Regions from separate parts of the Paenisporosarcina sp. FSL H8-0542 genome, predicted to be linked through region 1. Evidence: riboswitches for the same ligand, from Rfam matches in the RefSeq annotation. Region 1 holds a riboswitch; the other holds the start of a gene.
The links. A riboswitch is a leader RNA that binds a small molecule or an ion and turns the genes downstream of it on or off. The one in region 1 is predicted to bind cobalamin.

Region 1 (12,511 bases):
ATCACAATTCCCATGAGGATAACGTTCAATCCTGCAAGAATTCCAGTCGTAGTGAATTCCTCCAGGATAAACATCCGTGTCACACCAATAATCAGTCCGCTGATGATAGGAGCAATCGGTCCGCCAAAAATTCCAGAAATCACAATTACTACGTGTCTTGCATCAAGTATAATCAAATCAGACAGATTGACAGCGGATTCCATTAAGATAAAACCAGCCAATCCAGCAATAATTCCAATGATATAAGGATGTGTTTTCGGGAAAGGGAAATTCGATCGCACAACATCTTGGAAGGGCCAATAGGACAAAACCGCGAAAGTGAATAAAATACAAAAGTTAATAAGTAATTCGAAAAGCATGACTTTTCCTCCGTGAGAAATTCTAGCGTTAGTATAACATACCTAAAAAAACGATTAAGTAAATTTTAACAAATTATTACAATATCGATGTCCTTTAAAACGACATTTGAAATAAAGTATATAAATCACTTATAATAAAAAGGTTATAGAAAAGCGTAAAGCGCCGTTTTAGGTCGACGCCGGTGCTGGAAGGTCCGATGCGAAAGTTCACTTTCGCCTGAGGAACTGAAGCTTAGGTGCGGCCTGGCGCTTGAAGCTAGACATAGAAAAGCGTAAAGCGCCGTTTTAGGTCGACGCCGGCGCAGGAAGGTCCGATGCGAAAGTTCACTTTCGCTGAGGAACTGAAGCTTAGGTGCGGCCTGGCGCTTGAAGCTAGACATAGAAAAGCGTAAAGCGCCGTTTTAGGTCGACGCCGGCGCTGGAAGGTTCGATGCGAAAGTTCACTTTCGCCTGAGGAACTGAAGCTTAGGTGCGGCCTGGCGCTTGAAGCTAGACATAGAAAAGCGTAAAAGCATTTCCTTGGTAAGGAAATTAAACAAAATCACAAGGAAGCGGGTGGACTTGTTATGAATACAAAAGTAAAAGTAAGGTTAAAAACGACCATCCGGCAACCTAATGAAGAACCGGAAATCTATGAATTATGGGCAAATGGCACTTTGATTGAAAAAGATGAGACATCCTATTTAAAATATGCGGAAGTTCAAGATGACAAAGATGTGAACACCACTGTCAAAATGGGTGAAACCGAAGCCCTGGTACTGCGAAGCGGCGGAATTAATATGCGTCTCCCTTTTATTAAGGACTCAGAGCAGACAGGCAGTTACGATAGCGAATATGGCATGTTGATGGTGACAACCAATACACGGCAGATGACGTTTGAGCAAAATGAACACGACGGCCATTTTGTCGTTCAATATGATTTAGACGTGAGCGGGCAACCCGTTGGCGAATACACACTTGAATTTCATTACACGGAGGGATCGCAATGAACGCAGTAGAACAAGTTCAACAATCCATTAAAGAAGCATTACAGAAAGCTATATTGAAAGCCGAATTAACTGATTCAGAAGGAATGCCTGGCATTCATTTGGAATCCCCACGTGATAAAGCGAATGGTGATTACGCTACAAACATTGCGATGCAGCTGACGAAGCTTGCGAAGAAGCCACCTCGTGCTATTGCTGAAGCTATTTTGGAAAACCTTGATACAACTGGCACAGTTATCGAGAAAATCGAAATTGCCGGTCCAGGATTTATTAACATCTCAATTCGCAAAGATTACTTGGCGGACGTGGTGAAAGCTGTCTTGGAACAAGGTGCTGATTATGGCCGTTCAAAAGCTGGCGCTGGTGAAAAAATTCAAGTGGAGTTCGTTTCGGCGAATCCAACAGGTGATTTGCATTTAGGGCATGCCCGTGGTGCATCAGTCGGAGATTCATTATGTAATGTATTGGATTTTGCAGGCTATGACGTGTCACGTGAATACTATATCAATGACGCCGGGAACCAAATCAACAACTTGGCACATTCATTGGAAGCGCGCTACAAGCAAGCATTGGGTCAAGATGCTGACATGCCTGAAGATGGCTATCACGGTCAAGATATCATTGATATCGCAAAAGAGATGGCAAGCGAGCATGGCGATGCATTGCTTCAGATGTCTGCTGAAGAACGCTTTGCATTCTTCCGTTCACATGGTCTAAAAGTGGAACTTGCAAAACTTCAAAAAGATTTAGCTGATTTCCGTGTTAACTTTGATGAGTGGTATTCAGAAACTTCTCTATACGAAAACGGCAAGATTGAAGTCGCTTTGGATAAATTACGTGCGAATGGTCACGTATTTGAAGAAGAAGGCGCAACTTGGTTCCGTTCGACAACATTTGGCGATGACAAAGACCGCGTGCTGATTAAAAACGACGGTTCATTCACTTACTTAACACCTGATGTTGCATATCATGAAGACAAAATTGCACGCGGTTTTGATAAATTAATCAACATTTGGGGAGCGGACCACCATGGTTACATCCCACGTATGAAAGCGGCAATCCAAGCACTTGGATATGATCGCGATACGCTTGAAGTAAGCATTATTCAAATGGTTCAATTGTATAAAGACGGCGAAAAAATGAAGATGAGTAAACGTACTGGTAAAGCCGTCACGATGCGTGAACTTGTTGAAGAAGTTGGTTTGGATGCTGTTCGTTACTTCTTCGCGATGCGTTCTGGCGATTCACATATGGACTTCGATTTAGATTTAGCTGTCTCACAATCAAATGAAAATCCTGTGTATTATGCACAGTATGCACACGCGCGTATCAGCTCGATTTTACGTTCTGCTGAAGAGCAAGGATTCAGTGCTTCGGATGCTCAATTGGATTTATTGCAAGCTGAAAAAGAAATAGATGTTCTGAAGAAAATGGGTGACTTCCCGCAAGTTGTGGCTGATGCAGCGAAAATCCGCTCACCACACCGCGTTGCGACATACATCCAAGAACTTGCAGCAACCTTCCATAGTTTCTACAATGCAGAAAAAGTATTGGATGCAACGAACGAAGACATGACACGTGCACGTCTTGCCCTTATTACGGCAGTCCGCACAACTATCGCAAATGCCCTACGTCTGATTGGTGTAAGCGCACCTGAAAAAATGTAATTTTAATAACCAAAGCCATTTCACTCGAAAGATGTGGAATGGCTTTTTTGGTGCCCGGCACCGCATGCAAATTTAACGAAATTCAGATAAGTGAATGCGAAATCTAGATAAACGTATTCGAATTCGAGATAAAGCCTCATGAAATGCAGATAACGCAACTTGAATTCCAGATTTCCACCCTCGAAATGGAGAAATCTTCAATTTCACGCAATCCGAGTCACCCACAAAAACCTTCTCGACACCCATCAGAAATCCTGTATAATGAAAAATGAATTACATAGCCCCAACACGAAGGTGCTCTGCTTCAATCGCAGAGTTAAAAGGGAAGTCGGTTCAAATCCGACGCGGTCCCGCCACTGTATGTGAGAGGAAGCGCATCAAGTCACTGAAGCAAACTTAGCTTTGGGAAGACGCGCCAACCACTGATCACAAGCCAGGAGACCTGCCTACGTGCGCAACACCCGCAACCCTACGAGGATAGGAATGGTGTGAATCAGCTCGTGCTCATTTTAGCAAAAGCCTAAATTCAACCAACCATCTTCCGACAAAAAGCGGAGGATTTTTTTGTGTCCAAAAACATAAACATAAACATCAAGGAGGAAATCAACAATGAAAAAGATTTGGCAATTATGGCTCGCAACTGCGCTTGCAGCGATATTATTAACAGCATGTGGGCAGGAAGAAGCAAAACCTGCAGACAGCAAAACACAAGAGACAGAAGTTGGACAAGAGGCTTCCCAATTTCCTCTAACAATTAAGGATGTCACTGATAATGAAATCACATTGGAAGAAGCACCAAAAGCAATCGTTTCAATGATTCCAAGCAATACAGAAATTTTGTATGCTCTTGGCTTAGAAGAAGAAGTAGTGGGAGTTTCGGATTACGATAACTACCCAGAAGAAGTTGCTTCTAAAGAAAAAATTGGTGGACAAGAATTTAATGTAGAAAAAATTATTTCTTTAAATCCAGATTTAGTACTTGCACATGAATCAGGTCTCGGAGTAGGTGAGGCTGGAATTAAACAATTGCGTGATGCAGGGTTAAACGTGTATGTTGTGAAATCTGCAGTAAGTTTTGATGAAGTGTATGACACGATGGCTACTATTGGCCAAGCGACAGGTAAGATTAAAGAAGCTGAAGAAATGGTACAAACAATGAAGGATGAAGTAGCAACGATTCAAGAAAAGGCTTCAACCATTGAAACGAAGAAAAAAGTATTTGCGGAAATATCTCCAGCTCCAGAAATTTATACAGCAGGTAAAAACACATTTATGAACGAAATGATCGAAATATTGAACGCAGAAAATATTGCATCAGATCTAGAAGGTTGGATCATGATGGACCCTGAAGAAATTGTAAAGCGTAATCCGGATGTAATATTAACAACTTACGGAAACTATGTACCAGATGCAGCGGAGCAAGTTTTGGCTCGTGAAGGTTTTGGTACAGTTACAGCTGTGAAAAACAAGGCAGTAATGGATGTGGATGGTGATACGACAAGTCGTCAAGGTCCTCGTTTAACAGAAGGCTTATTAGAATTGGCAAAAGCAATTCATCCTGAGGTCTTCAGTGAATAAAACCTGGTTTGCCTATGTAGCTTCTGTATTCGTACTGATTGCTGCTGTGCTGGTTGGGGTAACGGCTGGATCGGTTTCGATTCCTGTGCAAGTCTTGTGGAATCCTGACATGGATGAAGCTGCATCAAACATACTTTGGAATATTCGCATACCTCGTGTTGTGCTAGCTGGTTTAGTTGGTGCATCACTTGCTATAGCGGGAGCAGCTTTCCAAGGATTGTTGAAAAATCCATTAGCGGATCCATATACGTTAGGAGTGTCGTCCGGTGCCTCAGTTGGCGCCGTGGTGACACTCTTTTTCGGAATTTCTGTACCCTTTCTAGGCTTGTTCACATTGCCAGTTTTCAGTATGCTCGGTGCTTTTTTAACTATGGTTACTGTTATGAGTTTTGCCAAGCTCATAGACCGCGCGATGAAGATGGAAACGATCATTCTCACAGGAATAATATTTAGTGCATTTTTGGGATCTGTCATCTCTCTTATGATTTCACTTTCAGGTGAAGAGCTCCGTCAAATTATTGGCTGGTTGCTTGGTAGTGTGTCAATGCGAGGTTGGCCCTATGTCACAATGGCATTACCGTTTATGACGATCGGTTTTTTACTATTATGGCTAAATCGACGCGAGCTTAATGCATTAGTTTTTGGCGAGGAACGTGCCATGCATTTAGGTGTAAATGTGAAACGACGTAAAATGATGATTTTAACAGGAGGTTCGATTTTAACTGGTGCTGCGGTATCGGTTTCTGGAACCATTGGCTTTGTTGGTCTCGTCGTTCCACATATGACACGTATGTTGTGGGGATCGGATCATCGTCATGTATTACCCTTATCATTTATAAATGGTGCTTCATTACTCATTATTTGTGACTTAGTGTCGCGAACCATAATTTCACCGTCTGAGCTACCAATAGGCGTAATTACAGCCTTCATTGGTGCACCAGTGTTTGCGTTTATTTTTTGGAAACAACGAAGAAAGGTGGGTGCGTAATCATGCTAAAAGTCGAAGGATTAACAGGTGGTTATCACGACTCACCGGTTGTAAAAGACGTGTCTTTTCATGTTGTTAAAGGGGAAGTTCTTGGGATATTAGGTCCAAATGGGAGTGGAAAGTCGACCTTACTGAAAATCATTAGTGGTGTACTTCCTTTGAAAGCAGGTACGGTCAAATTAGGTAGCAAACCAATCGAAACATATACTACAAAAGAACTCGCTAAGCATATGGCTGTGTTACCTCAATTACACGCAAATGCTTTTTCATATACAGTGCGAGACACGATTTCTCTGGGGAGATACCCTCATCAAAGTGGATTCTTTTCATCTTGGTCTGAGAAAGACGAGCAAGCAATTCAAGATGCAATGCAGCTAACCGACGTGAAAATGTATGAGCATGTCTATCTCGATCAGCTTTCTGGAGGAGAACAACAACGTGTTTTTGTGGCGCAAGCACTTGCACAGCAAGCAAAAGTGTTATTACTGGATGAGCCAACAAACCATTTAGACATTGCACATCAACAACAATTGTTGGACACGATTAGAATGCAAGCCACTAAGAATGGATTAACAATCATCTCAGTATTTCATGACATAAATTTAGCTTCCTTGTATTGCGATCGGTTGTTATTAATGGAAGATGGCGAAGTGAAAATAATTGGTGAACCGCATGCGGTACTAAAACAAAAACAGCTAGAAAGTGTCTACAAAGCTCGGGTAAGAAGCCACCCACATCCAGAACAACCGAAACCACAAATTACATTATTGCCAAATTTGAGTGAATTGCAGGAAGAGCACATCATTAAGAAAGACCATTTTGCTGTGTCAAATGAGTATGTGGTCATGCAAGCAAACTTCCCATTAAAAACAGTATCATCAGCAGTTGTAAATCCGGGGTTTGGTTGGTACCGTACGTTTGTTAATCGTCATGTGAAAGCTGATTATGAATGTGACGATAGCACAAACGAGATGTTTGATTATCTGCAAGCACAAGGATTTCCGACAACAGATACAGTGGGAATGATGACGGCTGTTCAAACGAAACATGTGGTCATTGAAGAGTATGGTGGAACTTTTGGATCCATTATCATTGCCGTTACAGCGGGCGTAGGAAATGCAGTGGATGTGTCAAAAGCATTTGACCGCGAAGACGAACTTTATGTAGGTACGATTAATACCTGGATAATTGTCAATGGGAAATTATCTGACGAAGCATTCATTCAAGCTATGATTACAGCGACAGAAGCAAAAACAAAAGCTCTTCAAAACGAAGATGTAAGAGACTCTATAACAAATACACTTGCAACTGGAACCTCCACGGACAGTTTACTTATAGCGGCTACCCAAAAAGGGGATCTTTTACCGTATGCTGGACCTATTACAGAGCTAGGGAAATGCATTGGGCGAGGCGTTTTTGAGTGTACTACACTAGCTATCAAACGTTATAAAGTAGCGAAAGGACTTTAAGTATGTCTGCTCATATCATCGCGCTTACTTTCGGCTTACTCCTTGATCGAATAATAGGTGATCCACCCAATTGGACACACCCGGTTCGATGGATTGGTAGATTAATAACAAATTTAACTACTTTGTTGAATAAAGGCCGTCATCGAAAAATCAAAGGAATAATCCTTTTGATATCGGTTGTTGCGGTTACATTCGCTAGCGTATTTGCCTTGGTGTTCACAGCATACAAGATTCACTTTGTTTTTGGCATCGTTGTTGAAAGTATTTTGTGTGCAATAGGGTTTGCCCAAAAAAGCTTGAAAGACGCCGCGATGTCCGTTTATCAACCACTAGTTAATGGTGACTTGAAAGAAGCTAGAATGAAACTATCATGGATTGTCGGTCGCGATACTGAAAAGTTATCTGAATCAGAAATTACACGAGCTGTGGTAGAAACTGTCTCAGAAAATACAAGTGACGGGATAACAGCTCCACTTTTCTTCGCATTTCTTTTCGGGGCACCTGGGCTTTGGTTATATAAAGCAGTGAATACCTTAGATTCGATGGTGGGTCACGAAAATGAGAAGTTTCAAGACTTTGGTTATGCTTCTGCCAAAATGGATGATGTGTTGAACTATATCCCGAGCAGAGTCACAGGCTATATCATTCTTACATGGACAAAAAATTTTAGTAAACAAACCCTTCGCACTCGATTAGCTAATTGGTGGAAAGATGCCAAAAAGCATCCAAGCCCAAATAGTGGGTACTTGGAAGCTGCGACTGCCTATCAACTTGGCGTGCAACTGGGAGGTCTTAATATGTATAAAGGAATTCCTTCTAACCGTCCACGTATGGGAATTTCAGAAAACCCGCTTCGAGCAATTCATATTTTATATACAATCCGTCAAATGCATATCGCTATATTTCTGTTTTGGATAATGATGATGGTTATCGGGGGTGTTTTAAGTGGCATTACCTAACCATGGTGCAAATCCACATCATCTATATAAAAGTTTGGGAATTAATCCTCCCGAACGAATGATAGACTTTAGTGAAAACGTCAATCCATTCGGTCCCCCTACCTCAATACAAACTGACTGGTACAAATTCCAACCGTTTATGATGGGGTATCCAGATCCACTTGGTGAACCTTTTCGAACAGCAATCGCTGAGTATCACAACATCTCGCCTTACTCCATTTTCGTTGCAAATGGAGCCGCAGAAATATTTTCATTGCTTGCACAAAGGTACAGAGGCAAACGAGCGATAATCGTTCACCCAACTTTCTCTGAATATGAAACGACTTTAAGAGCACGCGAAGTGGAAATTGTGAACTTGCACATGACTGATATCATTACGGGTGAATACCCGATTGATGAAATGAAAATGCATATGCAACAAGCCGAAGTCCTATACTTATGTACACCGAATAACCCAACTGGCACATTGCTAAAACGCAAAGTGTTAGTGGATTTAGTAGAATACGCGAAAAAAGTAAACTGTGACATCGTATTGGACGAAGCCTTCATTGATTTCATTTCAGAACAATCATCATTAATTTCTGACATAAATTTTAGTCATTTGATTATTGTTCGCTCAATGACAAAAATGTACGCAATGCCTGGTCTAAGGCTAGGATACATGGCAGCAGCCCCTTCCATAGTCAAAGAAATTCGACAACTGGCACCACATTGGAATGTAAATAGGATAGCAACTGAAATTGGCTCTCTCGTATTAAAAGATGAAGAGTTCCGGCAGAAAACAATTCTTCATAGCAAAAACATGCTGCTCGACATGAGTGCTTTTCTAAAAGCAAAAGGTTGCGAAGTAACACAATCACAAGCCAACTTTTTATTGTTTAAGTTACAACAACCAGACAGTGAATTTTTCCAATACTTTTTAAGACAAGGGTTGGTTTTAAGACATACCGAGAATTTTCAAGGACTTGACGGTCAATGGTACAGAATTGGTATGAAGACCGCAGAAGATATGGAAATCCTTAAAAAGGAGTTAACAGTATGGTTCGAGGCACGCTAACATTTATCTCTGGCGGTGTACGAAGTGGAAAAACGGGTTTTGCTGAAGAATGGCTAATGAATCAATCTTGTTCGCGACTAATCTATCTCGCGACGGGCGTTGCCAACGACAGTGAAATGGAACAACGAATCAAACGACATCAACAGGATCGAAAAGACTATAAAAACAACTGGCTGACGATTGAACAACCTCGTCAAATAGAAGAAGTTCTGCCATCCATCCAACCTGGTGATGGGGTTCTGATTGACTGCATCACTACGTGGTTAGCTAATGAATTGTACGAAGGATGGGCAATGGATGACCCATGCTTTAAACGTGAAAACTGCATGCATGAAAAAGAGAGACGTTTCCATGAAACGATTAGTTCGTTGCTGAAAAACGGGACAACCGTAGTCGTCATTTCTAATGAAGTATTAGATGAGCCTATTTCGAAAATTCCAGATGTAGTAATCTATCAGCAATGGCTGGGAATGCTCCACCAGTGGCTCGTCAAAGAGAGTGATTATGCATATGAACTTACATATGGACTAGCAAAGAAGTGGAAGTAAGGGGGAATACATATGCACGGTATTATGATACAAGGGACAGCTTCTAACGTCGGAAAGAGCATGATCTGTACAGCACTTTGCCGGTTATTTGCAAATGAGGGTTTTCATGTAGCACCATTTAAATCTCAAAATATGTCGACCTTTTCTACAAAAATAGGTAATGGATTAGAAATCAGTACCGCTCAATTTGCACAGGCAGAAGCGGCGAAAGTTCAACCTCTTCCACAAATGAACCCTATTTTATTAAAGCCCTCTGGACATATGTCTTCTGAAGTATGGTTGTTAGGTGAAAAAGTGGAGGAAATGTCCGGGGTAGCGTATCGTGAATCTTTTTATGATCATGGTTTGACAGTTATCAAACAATCGCTTTCGTTTGTGAGTGAGCACTATGATGTAGTTGTGTTAGAAGGAGCTGGAAGTCCAGTAGAAGTAAACTTAACTGACCGAGAACTTGTCAATATGAAAATTGCTGATTTAGCGGATGTGCCAGTATTGCTTGTTGCTGATATTGAACGTGGTGGAGTTTTTGCAACAATCGTTGGGACTCTGGAATTATTGTCTTCAAATCATCGGGATCGAGTAAAGGGGATCATTATTAATAAGTTTCGTGGAGATAAGGAATTGTTTCAGGAGGGCGTATCATTTATTGAGTCCTACACAGGAATTCCAGTTCTCGGCGTTATTCCATTTATGGATAACCACGAAATTGAAGAGGAAGATTCTTATATTACTCAACATGATTCAATTTCAAACAAGTCTGGTGAAGATAAATATGATGAATGGGCTCTTCATGTTGCATCCCATTTAGATTGGGAAAAAATAAAGAATATGGTGAAGCTACCATGATACGCGGGGTATTGCTTGCTCTACAATTTTTTACCATTATCCCAATTAATAAAGAACTGAATATGAATCGGAAATCAGTAACGATGATGTTTGCCACTCTCCCCTGGATAGGGGGGGCATTCGGGCTGATCACTTCAATTGTTTGGTTGTATCTTGATGTAAGTCCTCTTTTTTTAGCATTTACCATCGTGTTAATCGGTATTGTGCTTTCAGGTGGACTGCATCTGGATGGATTTGCTGATACGAGTGATGCCTTTTTTTCTTATCGTAACCAAGATAAACGCCATGAAATATTAGACGATCCACGGATTGGTGCTTTTGGCACAATGGCTTTACTATTCCTTATTGTGGGAAAAATCGTTTTGCTTGCAGAGATAATTACGCAAAACGGGATGAAGTGGGAGTGGTTAGTGGTTAACCCGTTTTTAGCGAGAGCAACAATGGTTTACTACTTTCTCATTACACCTGAAGCAAAGGATAAAGGATTGGCAGCTTTCTTTAAAAAACGTTATGACCACAGAATGTTACTCACAGCGACATTCATTTCAATTGCTATAGGCCTTGGATTTATCGTTATTGTCGGTGTGGAAATGTTATTTGCCATCACCACACTTGTTGCTCTGTTAATTTGTGCACATGCATATAAACTTTGGACGAAAAAACATTTCGGAGGAGTCACGGGAGATGTCTCAGGTGCTTTCGTTGAAGGGATGGAAGTGATATTATGGCTGTTGATTTTCGTCTTACTTTAATACGGCATCTGCCGACCTTAGCGAATGTTGAAAGACGCTACATCGGTTGGAGTGACGAATCAATTAACCAGTTGTCATATGTAGATATTCAAGGGATTTTGTCCCCGGAGATTATTTACGGAAGTGACCTAATACGGTGCCATCAAACAGCTTCCATTTTTTATCCTAAATCATCCTACCAAAGTTCACCAGCTTTTCGTGAGATGTCCTTTGGTGACTGGGAGCTAAAGACTTATGAGGACTTAAAGGAAGATGCCAACTATCAAAAGTGGGTGTCTAATCCAGATGAAATATCCCCTCCAAACGGTGAGTTTTTACACCAGATGGCTACACGCGTTCTAATTGGTCTAAAAAGTATTCCTTGCAATCATCCAGTTGTAGTAACACATGGTGGACCTATTCGTATTGTGCTCCATAAGTTTGCACCAGATGTGCGTGATTTTTGGTCAAGGGATGTCAAACACGGGGACAAATGGACATTACACTGGGACAGTCGTAAGAGCTTTGAGGAGGAAAGAAGATGCAAGTCTATATCGGTGGAGCGAATAACGGCAAGCGAGCGTATGTCAGACAACTAGTAGTTGAACAAGAAGTGCAATGGATTGAATGTGCAGATAATAAGGACTTGCCAAAAGCGAACGCTCAGACAATCGTTCTTGCTGGGGTGGAAGCTTTTGTTGAGCATCATATAAACAGTCCAGAAGAACGGGTCATTCAAGATTTCATGAAAACATTAAATACATATCGCGCACAAAGTGATGTCATATTGATTGTGACAGAAAACGGACGTGGAATAGTACCAATCGAAGCCGAAACACGTGAACTTCGAGATCGATTTGGCAGGTTATGCCAACAGATTTTCAAAGAAGCAACAAACGTTACACGTATTTGGTATGGCTTAACTGAATCATTAAAATAGCACTTCAAATCACTTCAAGGGGGACAATCAAGTTGAGAATATATACACGAACTGGAGACAAAGGACAAACAAGTTTAATTGGGGCACGCGCAGATAAAGATGATCCACGAGTTGAAACTTATGGAACAATTGATGAAGTGAATTCGTTTATTGGCAAAGCAATGACAGAACTAGATCCAACCATTTTCACGGACTTGCTTACAGACTTAGAAGCAATTCAAAATGAATTATTCGATTGTGGCGGAGATTTAGCAAACGTCAAGCCAAATCGGACATATAAAATGACAGAAGAGCCAGTAGAAGTATTAGAGAAACGAATTGATGAACTAATGGAAGAACCGCCAATGCTCGAACGATTTATTTTACCAGGAGGATCACCAGCT
Region 2 (12,511 bases), 200 kb from region 1:
CGATAGGTTAGTTCGACAATATGAACGTAGGGTGTCACAATCAGAAAAGGCTTTTGGCCAGTTTAGCTGGGAGCTATTAAATAAAAATGAATAGTAATTAACAGGTGAAACCTCGTATTTTGATCAAACAAAATACGAGGTTTTTATTCTATTGTAGTTTTGAAATAAAGTTGCGATGATCCGAGTAGGAATAACGCTCTTTTTTTAACTTATTGAACTCACATGAAAATTAAAAAACGCTCAAAATCAATAATAGTGCATATCAAAAGGACCCCGAAAAAAGCTGAGCCTTAAGAGAAATTATTTGGAGTTGGTAAGTAAATCGAGAAGTATCTCCAATCTACTAAGAATAAAGGCAAGTCTGGTGCAGTAACTAAAGTAGGATAAATATCCCGTAAGTGCTACTCATATTGGGGCGACAGTTTTGTGATGCACCGTGGTCGTTGGAGTCAGACTAACGGTTGGGCTCTATGGCACCATAGTTCATCGACCTTCTTCGTCATCCGTAGTGATTTATACCCATTAAGAACAAATTTTCATCCTTTGTGGTGCAGTGATTATTCGCTGCATGGGTGGCTTAGAGGTCAGTTTACTAAAAGAAATTATTTTGATTTATGGAATTATCTGTTAAAATTAATTGGACTGTTATCTTAATACTGGGCGTAAATGGGGAATTTAAAAGGAGGAGAAGAAAATTAACGAAACCTTTTATCTCAAACTAAATGGATATTTACTGCTCACAATCATACCATTATCCGCTCTTGGATATTATTTTGCCGTCCACAAAGAATCATTGTTCTACTTGTATGAATGGCTGCTTGTTGCAATTGTATTAATTTCAGTACTTTTCTCAATTAAAAATATAGTATCCATCAAAAGTAGACTAAAGTGGGTTGCTATTTCTATATTAGCCTTTTTAATTCAATTTGCGGTACTTGGATTATTTTTGGGACCACTAACTCACTATCTTATGATTTATCTTTTTTATGTTGTTGCAATCCTTTCTTTTGCTATTTTTATAATAACAATTAGAAAAAACGAAACCTTAAGAATTATCCCGTTAAGCTTCACTATATTAACAGGATTCTTCACGTTATATATGGTATTTCTAAATGCTTTATGGGGAAATAATTTAAGTTAAAACAACTTTATATTTTTCTTGCAGAACCACTATATAAACTAAATTGATGACTTTACACTTCAACTATTTAACTGGTGCTTTAGTTAAAGATCATCGGGCTGATTATTCAGCCCTTTTTCTTATTGAACTAACGGGGCAGTCTAGTTGAATAACTGCTCGAGGAATTATGAAAATAATGAGTAGGGTTATCATTGTGGAACTTGGTAATATGTGTAAACGTCAAATTTGAAAAGGAGCTGAATTAATGTTAGTAGATGTTTTTTATTATCTTAAATTTTCAATTGGTGTTTTTATTTTTAGTTTGTTAGTTACATTAATTTTAATATTATTGAAAAAGTCCGTTATAAGTGGATATTCAGTCAGTATGTTGGTATTTGTTTCTTGTATCGTATCGGGAGTAAATATGTTTATTTCGGGATATATAGCGGATGAAGTTCCATCTGGAGGAGACCCAATTATCTTCTATATGTTTTTAGTTGTTCTATTATTAAGTGTAGTAAATATGATTTTAGTTTTAATAAACACGAAGGAAAAGTTTGGGGAACAAAATATAGTAAATAATTAACGAAGTTTGTGAAAAATTGTACTTAAACTAACGGATGCTTTACTTCAATAAGGGGTGAAGCCTTTTTTCTTATTGAACTAAAGGGGCAGGTTAGTTGAAGAGTGTGGTATAACTTTTGTTCAACAATTGGGACATTTTGTGGAGAAGGGAGATGGGAGAACTATGGAAAAAGTATTAAGAAAATCAGGTCTGTATGGGTTAGTGTTCGGATTGGCTGTTTCCATTCTATTTGTTAGTTACAAAGAAATTCAAGAGGTAGATAACGGTGGTCAACTAATTACGTATAAACCGTTTCTTGATTATTTTATAGCGATTTTACGTTTTGGAATTATAGGAATGTTTTTGGGTGTGTTTATTGGTTGGAAGGATTATGAAAAGAAACATAAGACACAGCAACAAGGAAAAACATATTACATCCTTGCCTTTTTTGTTGTATTCCTCATTTCAAGCATTTTAATGTTGATATTAAATTGGTGAAATAGTATTCCGTTTTCATCTTCAACTAACGGGGCAGGTTAGTTCAATAAGAGATAAGATTTTTTGTGGTAAAATTTAGTGGGGGAGATTTGTAAATGGATGTAGACAATTATCGGAAATTTAATATTACGTCATTTGTTCTTTTTTATATGTCTATAGTGATTTCGGGAATAATTTTTTTTGGTTTTATGTTAAAGAATTATCCAAACGGAACACTTGTGTTAGTTTTAAAAATAGCCATCTTGATTTATTTCATCTACCAAATTAAAAAGTATAGAATTGAATTTAATAATGTTTCTCTTAAAAAGAGTATGTCAGGTATCAAATGGGCAAAATATGTCTCTTTGAGTATCATTTTAAAAATTAATTTTACTTTCATAGCAGCAATTAGTTTTACGCTGTTCGTTATTCTATTCCCATCACTTTTTGATTATTTTATTAACTTTCTTTCTGAACAAAATATTGAACCCGTATCTAGGAGTGCATTAAGTTTAATAATACCTATAATCTCTACAGCGATATTAACTCCAATATGGGAAGAGCTGTTTTTTAGAGGTATAGTGCTAAGAAAGTTAACAAAAAGATTTAAGCCTATTACTGCAATATTAATTTCTTCTCTTATTTTCGCCATAGTACATAGTGGTTTCATTGGAATAGCTCATGCATTTCTTATGGGATGTATGTTAGCTTATTTTTATCTATTGAAACAAAACATTTGGATACCAATTATTTTACATGCAGTAATAAACCTTGTAGCTATTCTTTTGAGTACATTCGATTCTCCAAATTTGACTGATTTAGCCATGCCCTCGAGAGAACAATTGATAGGGGAATTAGCATTGTACGGACCGATTACATTTGCTATTACATTTTTCCTTCTACTAATATTTATTAGAGGTTGGAAGCAAGTTAAGCTTTTGGTTATTGAATAAGACGGATATTTTCTTATTCAACTAAAGGGTGCTTTTGTAAAAATCTTTGGGCTGCTTTGGTAGCCCTTTTTTCTTTTTCATCTAACGGGGCATGTTAGCTAAAGAAAACTTTTATCTTATCCTAAAATAAATATTAAAAGAGGCGTTTGAAGTGGTTAACATTTTTGTAGTTGTTTGGGTTGTAATAACATCACCCATTCTTTTATCTGTCGTTTTTAGAATTTTCAAACCGATTGTAAATGCTGATTCTACTGGTATAAGTATGATAATTATTGTTTTATTAGTTGGTGTCTTGGATGCTTATATTGGAGTTAAATTAATTGAAAAGAAAATCCAACCTTGGCTAGAAAAGCGAAAGAGATAAACATTTTCCTTATTCAACTAACGGGTGCTTTAGTTAAAGATCGTGGAGTTGCTTTGGCAGCTCTTTTTTCTTATTGAACTAACGGGGCAGGTTAGTGGAATAAAAAGTGAATTAATCCATTATTATCTGTATTATGTTAACTGCATAAATCAGTTGTACAGATAATGAAGGAAATATCTTCTTACTGTCGAATATTTGCCTAGAACCATAATTAACTATTCCGATGAGGAGGATTCTTGTGCGTCCACGACCATTATTTATTGAAAATCCAGAGCATGCTAGGTTTGTTAGTCTTGTGCCAGATGGAGATATTGAAGAAATACTTAGTAAGCAACGAACTAAGACCATTACCCTCTTAAGCAGCGTATCAGAGGAGGCAGCAAGGAAGTCGTACGCTCCAGGGAAATGGACTTTAAAAGAAGTGATTGGGCATATGACCGACTCGGAACGTGTGATGTCGTATCGAATGCTTGCCATTGCACGAAATGAAAGTGCACCACTCCCAGCAATGGATCAGGATCAATACGTTGCTGCGGCAAACTTCAACAAATTATCCTGGGAGCAGTTACTAGCTGGTTTTGACACAGTACGCTCCAACACGTTAAGCCTTATTTCAACCATTGATGATGCAGCGTGGGTTCGTAATGGAACTGTAATGAACAGCCCAGTTTCGATAGGTACCATTGCATATGGTATTGCCGGGCACGAGTTACACCATATGAAAGTGATTAGTGATAAATACTTATAAGTCTTTTTCTATTAATGAAAAAACCTAATTTTTCAGCATTAAATGAGAAATTAGGTTTTTTAATATTGAAACTTCCTTAACGTTGTAAATCTGCATTTTCCTGACGCTACCCCTTATAGCGAATTTACTATAGTTTCATTCAGAACTAAGGAGATAATTTATGTTGGATTTAGAAAAACAAAAGAAAAAATCATTGCCTTAGATGAGTCAGATGCTAAAAAGCATTGAAATGATGACCGCCGCATATTTGGAAATGGCAAAAGACGGAAAAGATGACTTTACAAGCGATAAATATGTAGATGTACTAAAAGAGATGTATAAGAAAAAACATCAAGAGAATTAAATAAAACTTCTTATTCAACTAACGGGTGCTTTAGTTGAAGATCCTCGTGCTGCTTAGGCAGCTTTTTCTTATTGAACAAACGAGGCAGGTTAGTTCAATAAGAGGATTAATTTACCAAATGAATAAGAAGCATTTTGAACTAATGGTACTACCAACGCATAGCAGGATATTTTAGGAAAAGAACATTTGATTGTTGAAATCATTGACTCAGATGAAGTAGGTGGGCTAAAGGTCTATTTATCGAAAAGTTATATATTGGAATTATTCCCAGACACTTCAGAAGAGGATGATGAGTCCTGGAGACTTTTTAATCGTAGGAGCGATAACCCCCACTTTATCTCTATATAAAAAATCATCCGTTTTTTGTAGGCAAACTTTACCAATTCAATTATTGTAATTCTATTTCCATTAAACTATAATGAAAGCGATTTAATAATTGAATAGTTATATATTTTGGTTCTTTACTTGCGGGTAAAGATTAAAAAGGAACCAGGTTAAAATCCTGGACGGTCCGGCCACTGTAATTGAGGGAGTGACTTCCATGAGCCACTAGTTGAAAAACTGGGAAGGCGGAAGAAACGTACCAACCTCATAAGTCAGGAGACTTGCCTAAATATAGATGTAGAATACCTTCCGGGAAAAGGTTGCATTGTGGATCATTGAATTTCTTTTTGAATTTGTGAGAATACAAAGGCTCTTACCTTTCTTCCGGGGGTAAGCGCTTTTTTTGTTTGATTTCGAAAAAGGGAGGATTTCACGGAACCGCAACAACACGTTAATCAAAAATTCTATGAGAAATGGAGAATCATCACTTGACTACCTACACACAGAAATTGCGACGCCTTCTTCCTGCATTATTGGCATTGATTATGCTCGGGTCCTTGATTTCACCGATCCAGGCAGGAGCCATAGGGGAAAGCGGAAATGCTTCGCTGCCTCAGGAGACGAGAGGCCAGCTTGCCGAAGGGCAAATTAATACACAAACGCAGTCGACACAAACCGACCGTAGCGCCGAGATAAGAGCAAAAGTGGAACAAGCAATCGAGAAAACGAAAAACTACTACATACAGAACCCCCCTGACTATTCCAAAGGGACTTCACATAGCAATTATTGGCTGATGTCCGCTTTATGGGGTGCAGGGACGGACTTGGAAAACGACGTTCCATGGAAAGAAAATGCTTCCCCATGGAATCCAGCGTCTTATTGGACCGTCGGCAAGGAAAAGGTGACTACTTCCTCGAACGAGGATGCAGGAATTGTTATCGGTTCCATCGTTTTGGGCAAAAACCCATATAAATTCGGGACACGGGACATAGTGCATGATTTAGTTGCGAAGCAGAAAGAGAACGGATCTTTCTTTACTATTTGGGGAGAGCCTTGGGCAATGGTCGCGCTTGATCTGATGGAAGCGGAGTATGACCAGGATAAACATATCCAATATATATTGAGTAAGCAAAATGCCACGACAGGATACTTTGGCGATTCCGATGTGACAGGGTGGATACTGATCGCCCTAGCCCCACATTTGGACCGGCCGGATGTGAAAGCCGCTGTCGACAAGGCGGTCCAAGGGATACATGACAACCGGAACAAAGCCACGGGCGAAGTCATGGGGCAGATGTTCGGGGAAAACTCCAATAGCGTCGCGCCTATCATCAATGGCTTGGCGGCGGTAGGCGAGGACCTCTTCTCGGAAAAGTGGACCATGGAAACGACGCAGCTCGGATCGGTCAACCTGATTGAACGATTTGTGGACCGCTATCAAATGGCTGATGGCAGATTTACTTGGCAGGAGAACACTTTGGGCTCCTGGCAGTTGGCAACCGAGCAAGGATTGCTTGCCATCTCTGATGCCGTTGCAGGAAAGTCGACTTTCGTGCGGCTGAAAGACTACAAGGAGCAAGAACTGGACAAGCAAACGAATGTCTCGGTAAGAGTGGAAGGAATCAACGATACGCTACTCATGAATAAAGATGTCCAAGTGGAGACATTCATGGAAGCCGCCGATGCTTTCGATGCGACGGAGCAGGCGCTTGCCGAAGCAAGCATCCCGTTTGAAGGATCGAGTTCCTATATTGCCAAAATAGGGCCAGAGGAACAAGCGACGTTCGGGGCCTGGGATGGCTGGCAGTATATAGTGAATGATGACTATCCGGGTGTGTCTGTCGGAGAGTACCCGATTGAAGACGGAGATGAAATCGTCTGGTTTTACGGGAACGTGGGGGACATTTACCAAGATATCGATATAGCCGATGAAGTGGAGGAATTGACCCTCCGCCCAAACATTTCAATTGCGCCGAAATTACTTGAAGGCGATGAAATTGAAGTTACGGTGACGGCAGAATACAATGTGTACAACCGTTCCTGGGAACTGGAAAAAGAGAACGAGGTAGCGAAGATCAAGGACGCGGCCATCCACTTCAATGGGGAGACATTCAGAACGGATGCCAACGGAGTCGCACGCATACCTGGTGAAAAAGCAAGGGTCGGGACGTATGAGCTGAAGGTCACGAAAGACATTAACGGTAGTTATCCAAGGCTCCTGCGCCAATCAAGTAAGATCATCATTGAGGAAGACCCCGACAGCGGTGCCATCCCGTCGGACAAAACGGTCACACTGTCCGTCGAGAAGCGCACAATAGGTCTGGGAGATATCATCGTGCCTATGGAAGTGGCACTGCAAAATGGTGATACTGCGTTCACATTATTGAAAAGAGTGGCCGACCAAAAAGGGGTATCCATTGATTATATTGGATCCGGGGCTGGGCTTTACGTTCAGGCGATAGAAAATCTTGGGGAGTTTGACCATGGTTCACAAAGTGGTTGGATGTATTCGGTCAACGGAACCTTCCCGGAATACAGTGCAGGGAACTATGTGTTGAAAGACGGAGATGTTCTCCGCTGGCAATATACGAAGGATCTTGGGCATGATCTAGGACAAGGAAATATTCCGGATAACGGAGGGGGCGGCAGTCCCGGAAACGGCAATAGCAATGGAAACAACCAGATCGAGATACAAAAATCAATTGCCAATGCAGCAAAATGGATCGAAAAAACCCGTGATTTCACTAATTATGATCATTTCATCGATTGGGATGTACTTGGTTTGGCGAGGGCGGCTCAAAAAGTTCCAGCTTCTTACTACGCTGCGTTCGAGAGCTATGTAAAGGCGGAAAAAGGAGAGTTCAGGAAAGTCACCGACTATGAGCGGATGGCGTTGGCCATCACCTCGATCGGGAAAAATCCGAGAAATATCGCGGGATATGACTTCATTGAAAAAATCTACAACAATGAACGCATGACGATGCAAGGGACAAACGGTGTCATTTTCGCTTTGCTTGCCTTGGACTCAAAAAATTACGAAGTTCCTGCGAATGCGGTATGGACGAAAGCAAAGCTGGTGGATTGGCTGCTTGCGGAACAGAACGGCGATGGTGGCTTTCCGCTGACGGATGGAGCTGCAAGTGATATCGACATGACTGCCATGGCGCTGCAAGCTCTAGCGAAATACCAGCAAACGAAAGAAGCAAAGGATGCAACGAATAAAGGATTGGATTGGCTGTCCAAGCAACAACTGGCTGAAGGTGGATTCCAGTCGGCAGGATCAGTCAACAGTGAAAGCGTTTCGCAAGTAATCATTGCGCTGTCAAGTCTTGGGATTGACTTGGAAGACAATCGCTTCAAGAAAGAGAAAGGCGATTTGCTTTCGGCACTTCAAACCTTTGTCAATATGGACGGGGGGATTTCCCATACGAAAGGCGCGGAAAGCAACTACATGGCCACCCAGCAAGGGATGATGGCTTTGGTCGCCTATGACCGTCTCAAAACTGGCAAAACCGGCCTGTATGATATGGGAGACGTAAAGGCATCGGCCCCGAATCTTTCATTCCCGGATGTCAAGAAAGGATCTTTTGGGGAAAAAGAAATACAGGAGCTTGCTGAAAAAGGTGTAATTGCTGGCTTCTTGGATGGGACGTTCAAGCCAAACCTAGAATTGAACCGAGGGGAAGCGGCGATTTTATTTGCCAGAGCACTGGATTTGAAAGCTCCGGAGTCGCCGGCAGGATTCAAGGATGTAGCCAAATCTAGCGTATTCTATGAAGCCGCACATGCTGCGAAAGCGGCAGGCATTTTCAGAGGTCAGGGGATCGGGGAAACTTTCGGTGCTGGTGAAAAACTGAATCGTGAACAAATGGCTTCCGTGCTTGTCCGAGCTTTTGGATTGAAAGCCACAAATGAAAAAGTGAAATTGGCTGATCTGGACAGTGTGTCGGATGCACATCGGAAAGATGCAGAAATTTTATATCAAAATGGTATCACGCTTGGGAATGGGAACGGAAATTTCGATCCTAAAGGGTCTGTCTCCCGCGCGCATTTTGCCGTGTTCCTTTCCCGTTCACTGAACAACAAGAAATAAACAGTGTCGCGTTCATTTTATCAAGTGTTCACATTAAATATCGTATTTCAAGGACGGTCCAGCATTCCTCCACTAAGGTGCTGGATTGTCTGCAATATGGAGGACATTCAATTCAAAGAATGTAAGTAAAGGGGGACTATCGTTGAGGAACCATGTGAAGTTCTTCGGAAATTTGGCCGCCGCTTTTGTATTGGTTCTTTTGCTGGGCGCATGCGGATCGTCACTGCAGAAACCGACAGGGCTGGAAAAACCGCAGAGCAGCCAGGAAACGGATGCAAGCGAGGAGCTGACGGAACAGGAACCCGTAGAAGAGAACGAGGGCATCTCTGAAGAATCAATAACGGATTCCCGCAAGGAAGAGCAAGAAAAAGCAGGAGAAACCAAGGTACGGGTGGAAAATGAGCAGGAAAAAACGGTTGCGTCGGCAAAGAAAGAAGTGCAGCAGCCTACTCATGCAAAGGAGCAGGCTAAAAAGCAGCCAGGACAAGCCGAAAATCATACGTCAGGGCCTTTAGGGGAAGATGGCAAGCAACCTTCAAACGCCACTGCCGGCAATCTCCCAAAAACGGCAGCACCCGTACAGGTCCCTTCCAAGCCACCGGCACCGCCTGTGGAAAGCCCCGCTGAAAAAGAAAAGGAACCTGAAGAGCAAGCATCCACAATCGTCTTCTCAATCGTCATCTCGTCAAGTGAGGTCCCTCTGACTCCTGTAAAAATGGAATTCAAGGAAGGGGATACCGTACTGGACGCATTGATCCAAATCACGAAAAAACATAAAATCCAAATGGATTACCGTGGCGGGAAAGGCGCCAGTGCTTACGTGGAAGGTATCGCCAATGTCTATGAATTTGATCGTGGACAGGGGAGCGGCTGGATGTACCGTGTAAATGGGGTATTTCCGGATCGTGGGGCAGGCACGGTCCCGTTAATGGTGGATGATCATGTCGAATGGCTCTATACGACCAGTCTTGGGGAGGACCTGAAAGCCGACCTGAAACCTTTTCGCCGTTAATTCAGCCAAGCGAAAACCGGCCAGTGCAATGCGGCCGGTTTTCTGCATGAGAAACGTTAAATGAAAGAAGGTGTACAAATATGGAAAGTGGCTTTCGCAGCTGCCACCCATTCGTGGTTTTCTTCTATTATTTATGTGTCGGCTTTCTCGCCATGTATTTCAATCATCCAGCATTTCTGCTTGTGGCGTGCTTGCTGCTGTTTGGGGCCAATCTTGCCCATGGCGGCGGCAAAGCGCTCAGGAAATGGATTCCATCACTCGTCTGGATGAGCGTTGCCATTATTGTCTTGAATCCATTGTTGAATTCGAGGGGTACGCACATTTTCTTCTACTTTCGAGGGAAGCAGGTTACCCTGGAAGCCACGATGTACGGTGTCGTAATGGCGCAGTCGATTGTCATGATCCTGCTGATGTTCATTTCATTCAACATCATTTTGAACGGCAATAAATTTCTGTTCGTTTTTTCTTCATTCTTGCCAAGAACCGCCTTTTTGACCATGCTGGCCATCCGTTTCGTCCCCCTTTTGAAAAGAAGGCTGGATGAAATAAGCGACGTGCAGCGCATCAAAGGGACGACAGCCTCGACAGGAACCGTATGGGAGCGAGTGGGAAATGGGATGACCATGCTGCAGATTTTGTTGACATGGTCCTTGCAAGAATCATTGGACACGGCGGATTCAATGAAGGCGAGGGGATACGGGACGGGCAAGCGGAATCCTTATATTCCCTACAGAATGAACAAACGGGATAAGGGGTGGCTCGTGACAATGACTGCTCTTTTTGCGCTATGTGTAACAGGCGGGATGCTTGGGTACGGCAAAATCATTATCTATCCAGCTCTGGGGACATTGCACCTTTATTTCCTGGATTGGGTCCTGCTTATTTGTATGATGTTATTGGTATCATTTCCATTGCTCGTTGAAGGGAGAGAACAATTGAAGTGGAAATTTTCCGTATAGAAGAAATGACATTCGGCTTTCCCGACATGGAATGGAAAGCGCTGAAGGATATCCATTTAAGTGTGAGGGAAGGGGAATTTGTAGTGCTATGCGGCCCGAGCGGCTGCGGCAAGACGACATTGCTGCGTCTTTTGAAAAAAGAGCTTGCCCCTGCAGGCAGGAGGAAAGGGGAAATCTATTACGAAGGAAAGCGTTTGGAGGACTGGGAAGAAAGGTTATTGATTGAACAAATTGGCCTTGTTTTTCAAGATCCCGACAATCAAATCGTCATGGATGAAGTGATGCAGGAAATTGTGTTCGGCTTGGAAAATCTGGGCTACTCGAATTTCGAAATGCGCAAAAGGGTTGCAGAGATGGTCCATTTTTTTGGAGTGGAAGGATTGCTGAGATTGAAGCCATCGGAACTATCCGGTGGCCAGAAGCAGATGCTGAATTTGCTTTCCGTTCTGTTATTGAAGCCCAAGGTGCTGCTACTGGATGAACCGACTTCCCAGCTTGATCCGATTGCGGCCAAAGAGTTGATTCTCATTCTGGAAAGGTTGAACAAGGAAATGGGCATGACGGTCATTCTTGTCGAACATCGGTTGGAAGAACTGTTCGGGGTTGCGGATCGGGTACTTATGATGGAGGACGGGAAAATCGTTTATGATGGAAACAGCAAAGCGGTCATCACTGAACTATATGCGCGGGGAGACGAACGATTCATCCCTTACGTACCTTCAATATCTAGGCTTTATATGGAAAAAGAAGTTTGGCCAAGACTGGATGGCATACCATTGAACGTGAAGGAAAGCAAAGAGTGGATCCGAACACTGCCGGTATATCCTGCACTTGAAGTTGCGGATGCCGATGCCACTAAGGGAACTGGGAGGCAGCGGGTACTGGAAATGAAGGATGTATATTTCCAATACGAGAAAAAAGGATCGATGATCTTGAAAAGTCTTTCGCTGGATATTTTCAAAGGGGAATTCTTTGCATTGGTCGGAGGGAACGGTTCAGGAAAATCCACTGTTATGAAGGCGTGCATTGGAAGCATCAAGCCGAAACGGGGAACAGTATGCTATGAAGGAATGGAAGTAAGTAAGCTGAAGGGCAGGAAACTGTATGAAAGAATGGCCTACCTTCCCCAAAATCCACGGACCTATTTCGTCCATGATACCATTGTGAAGGAATTGGAAGAAGCGGTCGTGCGACACGATGTGAAAAACGGCACTGCCAAAATGGAGGAATTGATGAAGGCATTCAATATCACACATCTGCGGGATCGCCATCCGTATGATTGCTCAGGCGGAGAAATACAAAGGGCGGCACTTGCCTGCATGCTGATTGGCTCTCCTGATATCCTGTTCATCGATGAACCGACAAAAGGGCTGGATCCCATCTCGAAAAAGCGCTTTTCCGAAGTGCTCTATAGGCTCCATCGTGAAGGATTGACCATCATGATGGTGACGCATGACATCGAGTTCGCTGCCCGGAATGCACAAAGATGCGCTATCATGTTTGATGGGGAAATAACGGTTGCCGGCACGGCGGATCAATTATTCAAAGGGAA

Region 2: it holds a riboswitch for cobalamin, as region 1 does, so the genes downstream of both, MHH33_RS14090 (DUF4430 domain-containing protein) here and MHH33_RS14925 (ABC transporter substrate-binding protein) in region 1, are expected to answer to the same signal.

What each region holds. Positions count from the first base shown of each region.
Region 1 is NZ_CP152050.1:2,961,019-2,973,529, reverse strand. It holds gene MHH33_RS14940 (diguanylate cyclase) at 1-359, opposite strand, end outside; gene MHH33_RS14935 (DUF1934 domain-containing protein) at 926-1,348, shown strand; gene argS (arginine--tRNA ligase) at 1,345-3,012, shown strand; cobalamin riboswitch at 3,288-3,477, shown strand; gene MHH33_RS14925 (ABC transporter substrate-binding protein) at 3,622-4,590, shown strand; gene MHH33_RS14920 (iron ABC transporter permease) at 4,583-5,578, shown strand; gene MHH33_RS14915 (adenosylcobinamide amidohydrolase) at 5,581-7,047, shown strand; gene cbiB (adenosylcobinamide-phosphate synthase CbiB) at 7,050-8,006, shown strand; gene MHH33_RS14905 (aminotransferase class I/II-fold pyridoxal phosphate-dependent enzyme) at 7,993-9,063, shown strand; gene MHH33_RS14900 (bifunctional adenosylcobinamide kinase/adenosylcobinamide-phosphate guanylyltransferase) at 9,045-9,611, shown strand; gene MHH33_RS14895 (cobyric acid synthase) at 9,624-10,457, shown strand; gene cobS (adenosylcobinamide-GDP ribazoletransferase) at 10,454-11,209, shown strand; gene MHH33_RS14885 (histidine phosphatase family protein) at 11,182-11,787, shown strand; gene MHH33_RS14880 (bifunctional adenosylcobinamide kinase/adenosylcobinamide-phosphate guanylyltransferase) at 11,730-12,128, shown strand; gene MHH33_RS14875 (cob(I)yrinic acid a,c-diamide adenosyltransferase) at 12,161-12,511, shown strand, end outside.
Region 2 is NZ_CP152050.1:2,764,490-2,777,000, reverse strand. It holds gene MHH33_RS14125 (hypothetical protein) at 803-1,141, shown strand; gene MHH33_RS14120 (hypothetical protein) at 1,386-1,706, shown strand; gene MHH33_RS14115 (hypothetical protein) at 1,869-2,183, shown strand; gene MHH33_RS14110 (CPBP family intramembrane glutamic endopeptidase) at 2,279-3,115, shown strand; gene MHH33_RS14105 (hypothetical protein) at 3,267-3,479, shown strand; gene MHH33_RS14100 (DinB family protein) at 3,718-4,227, shown strand; gene MHH33_RS14095 (hypothetical protein) at 4,439-4,570, shown strand; cobalamin riboswitch at 5,008-5,198, shown strand; gene MHH33_RS14090 (DUF4430 domain-containing protein) at 5,383-8,988, shown strand; gene MHH33_RS14085 (DUF4430 domain-containing protein) at 9,131-10,000, shown strand; gene MHH33_RS14080 (energy-coupling factor transporter transmembrane component T) at 10,081-10,959, shown strand; gene MHH33_RS14075 (energy-coupling factor transporter ATPase) at 10,941-12,511, shown strand, end outside.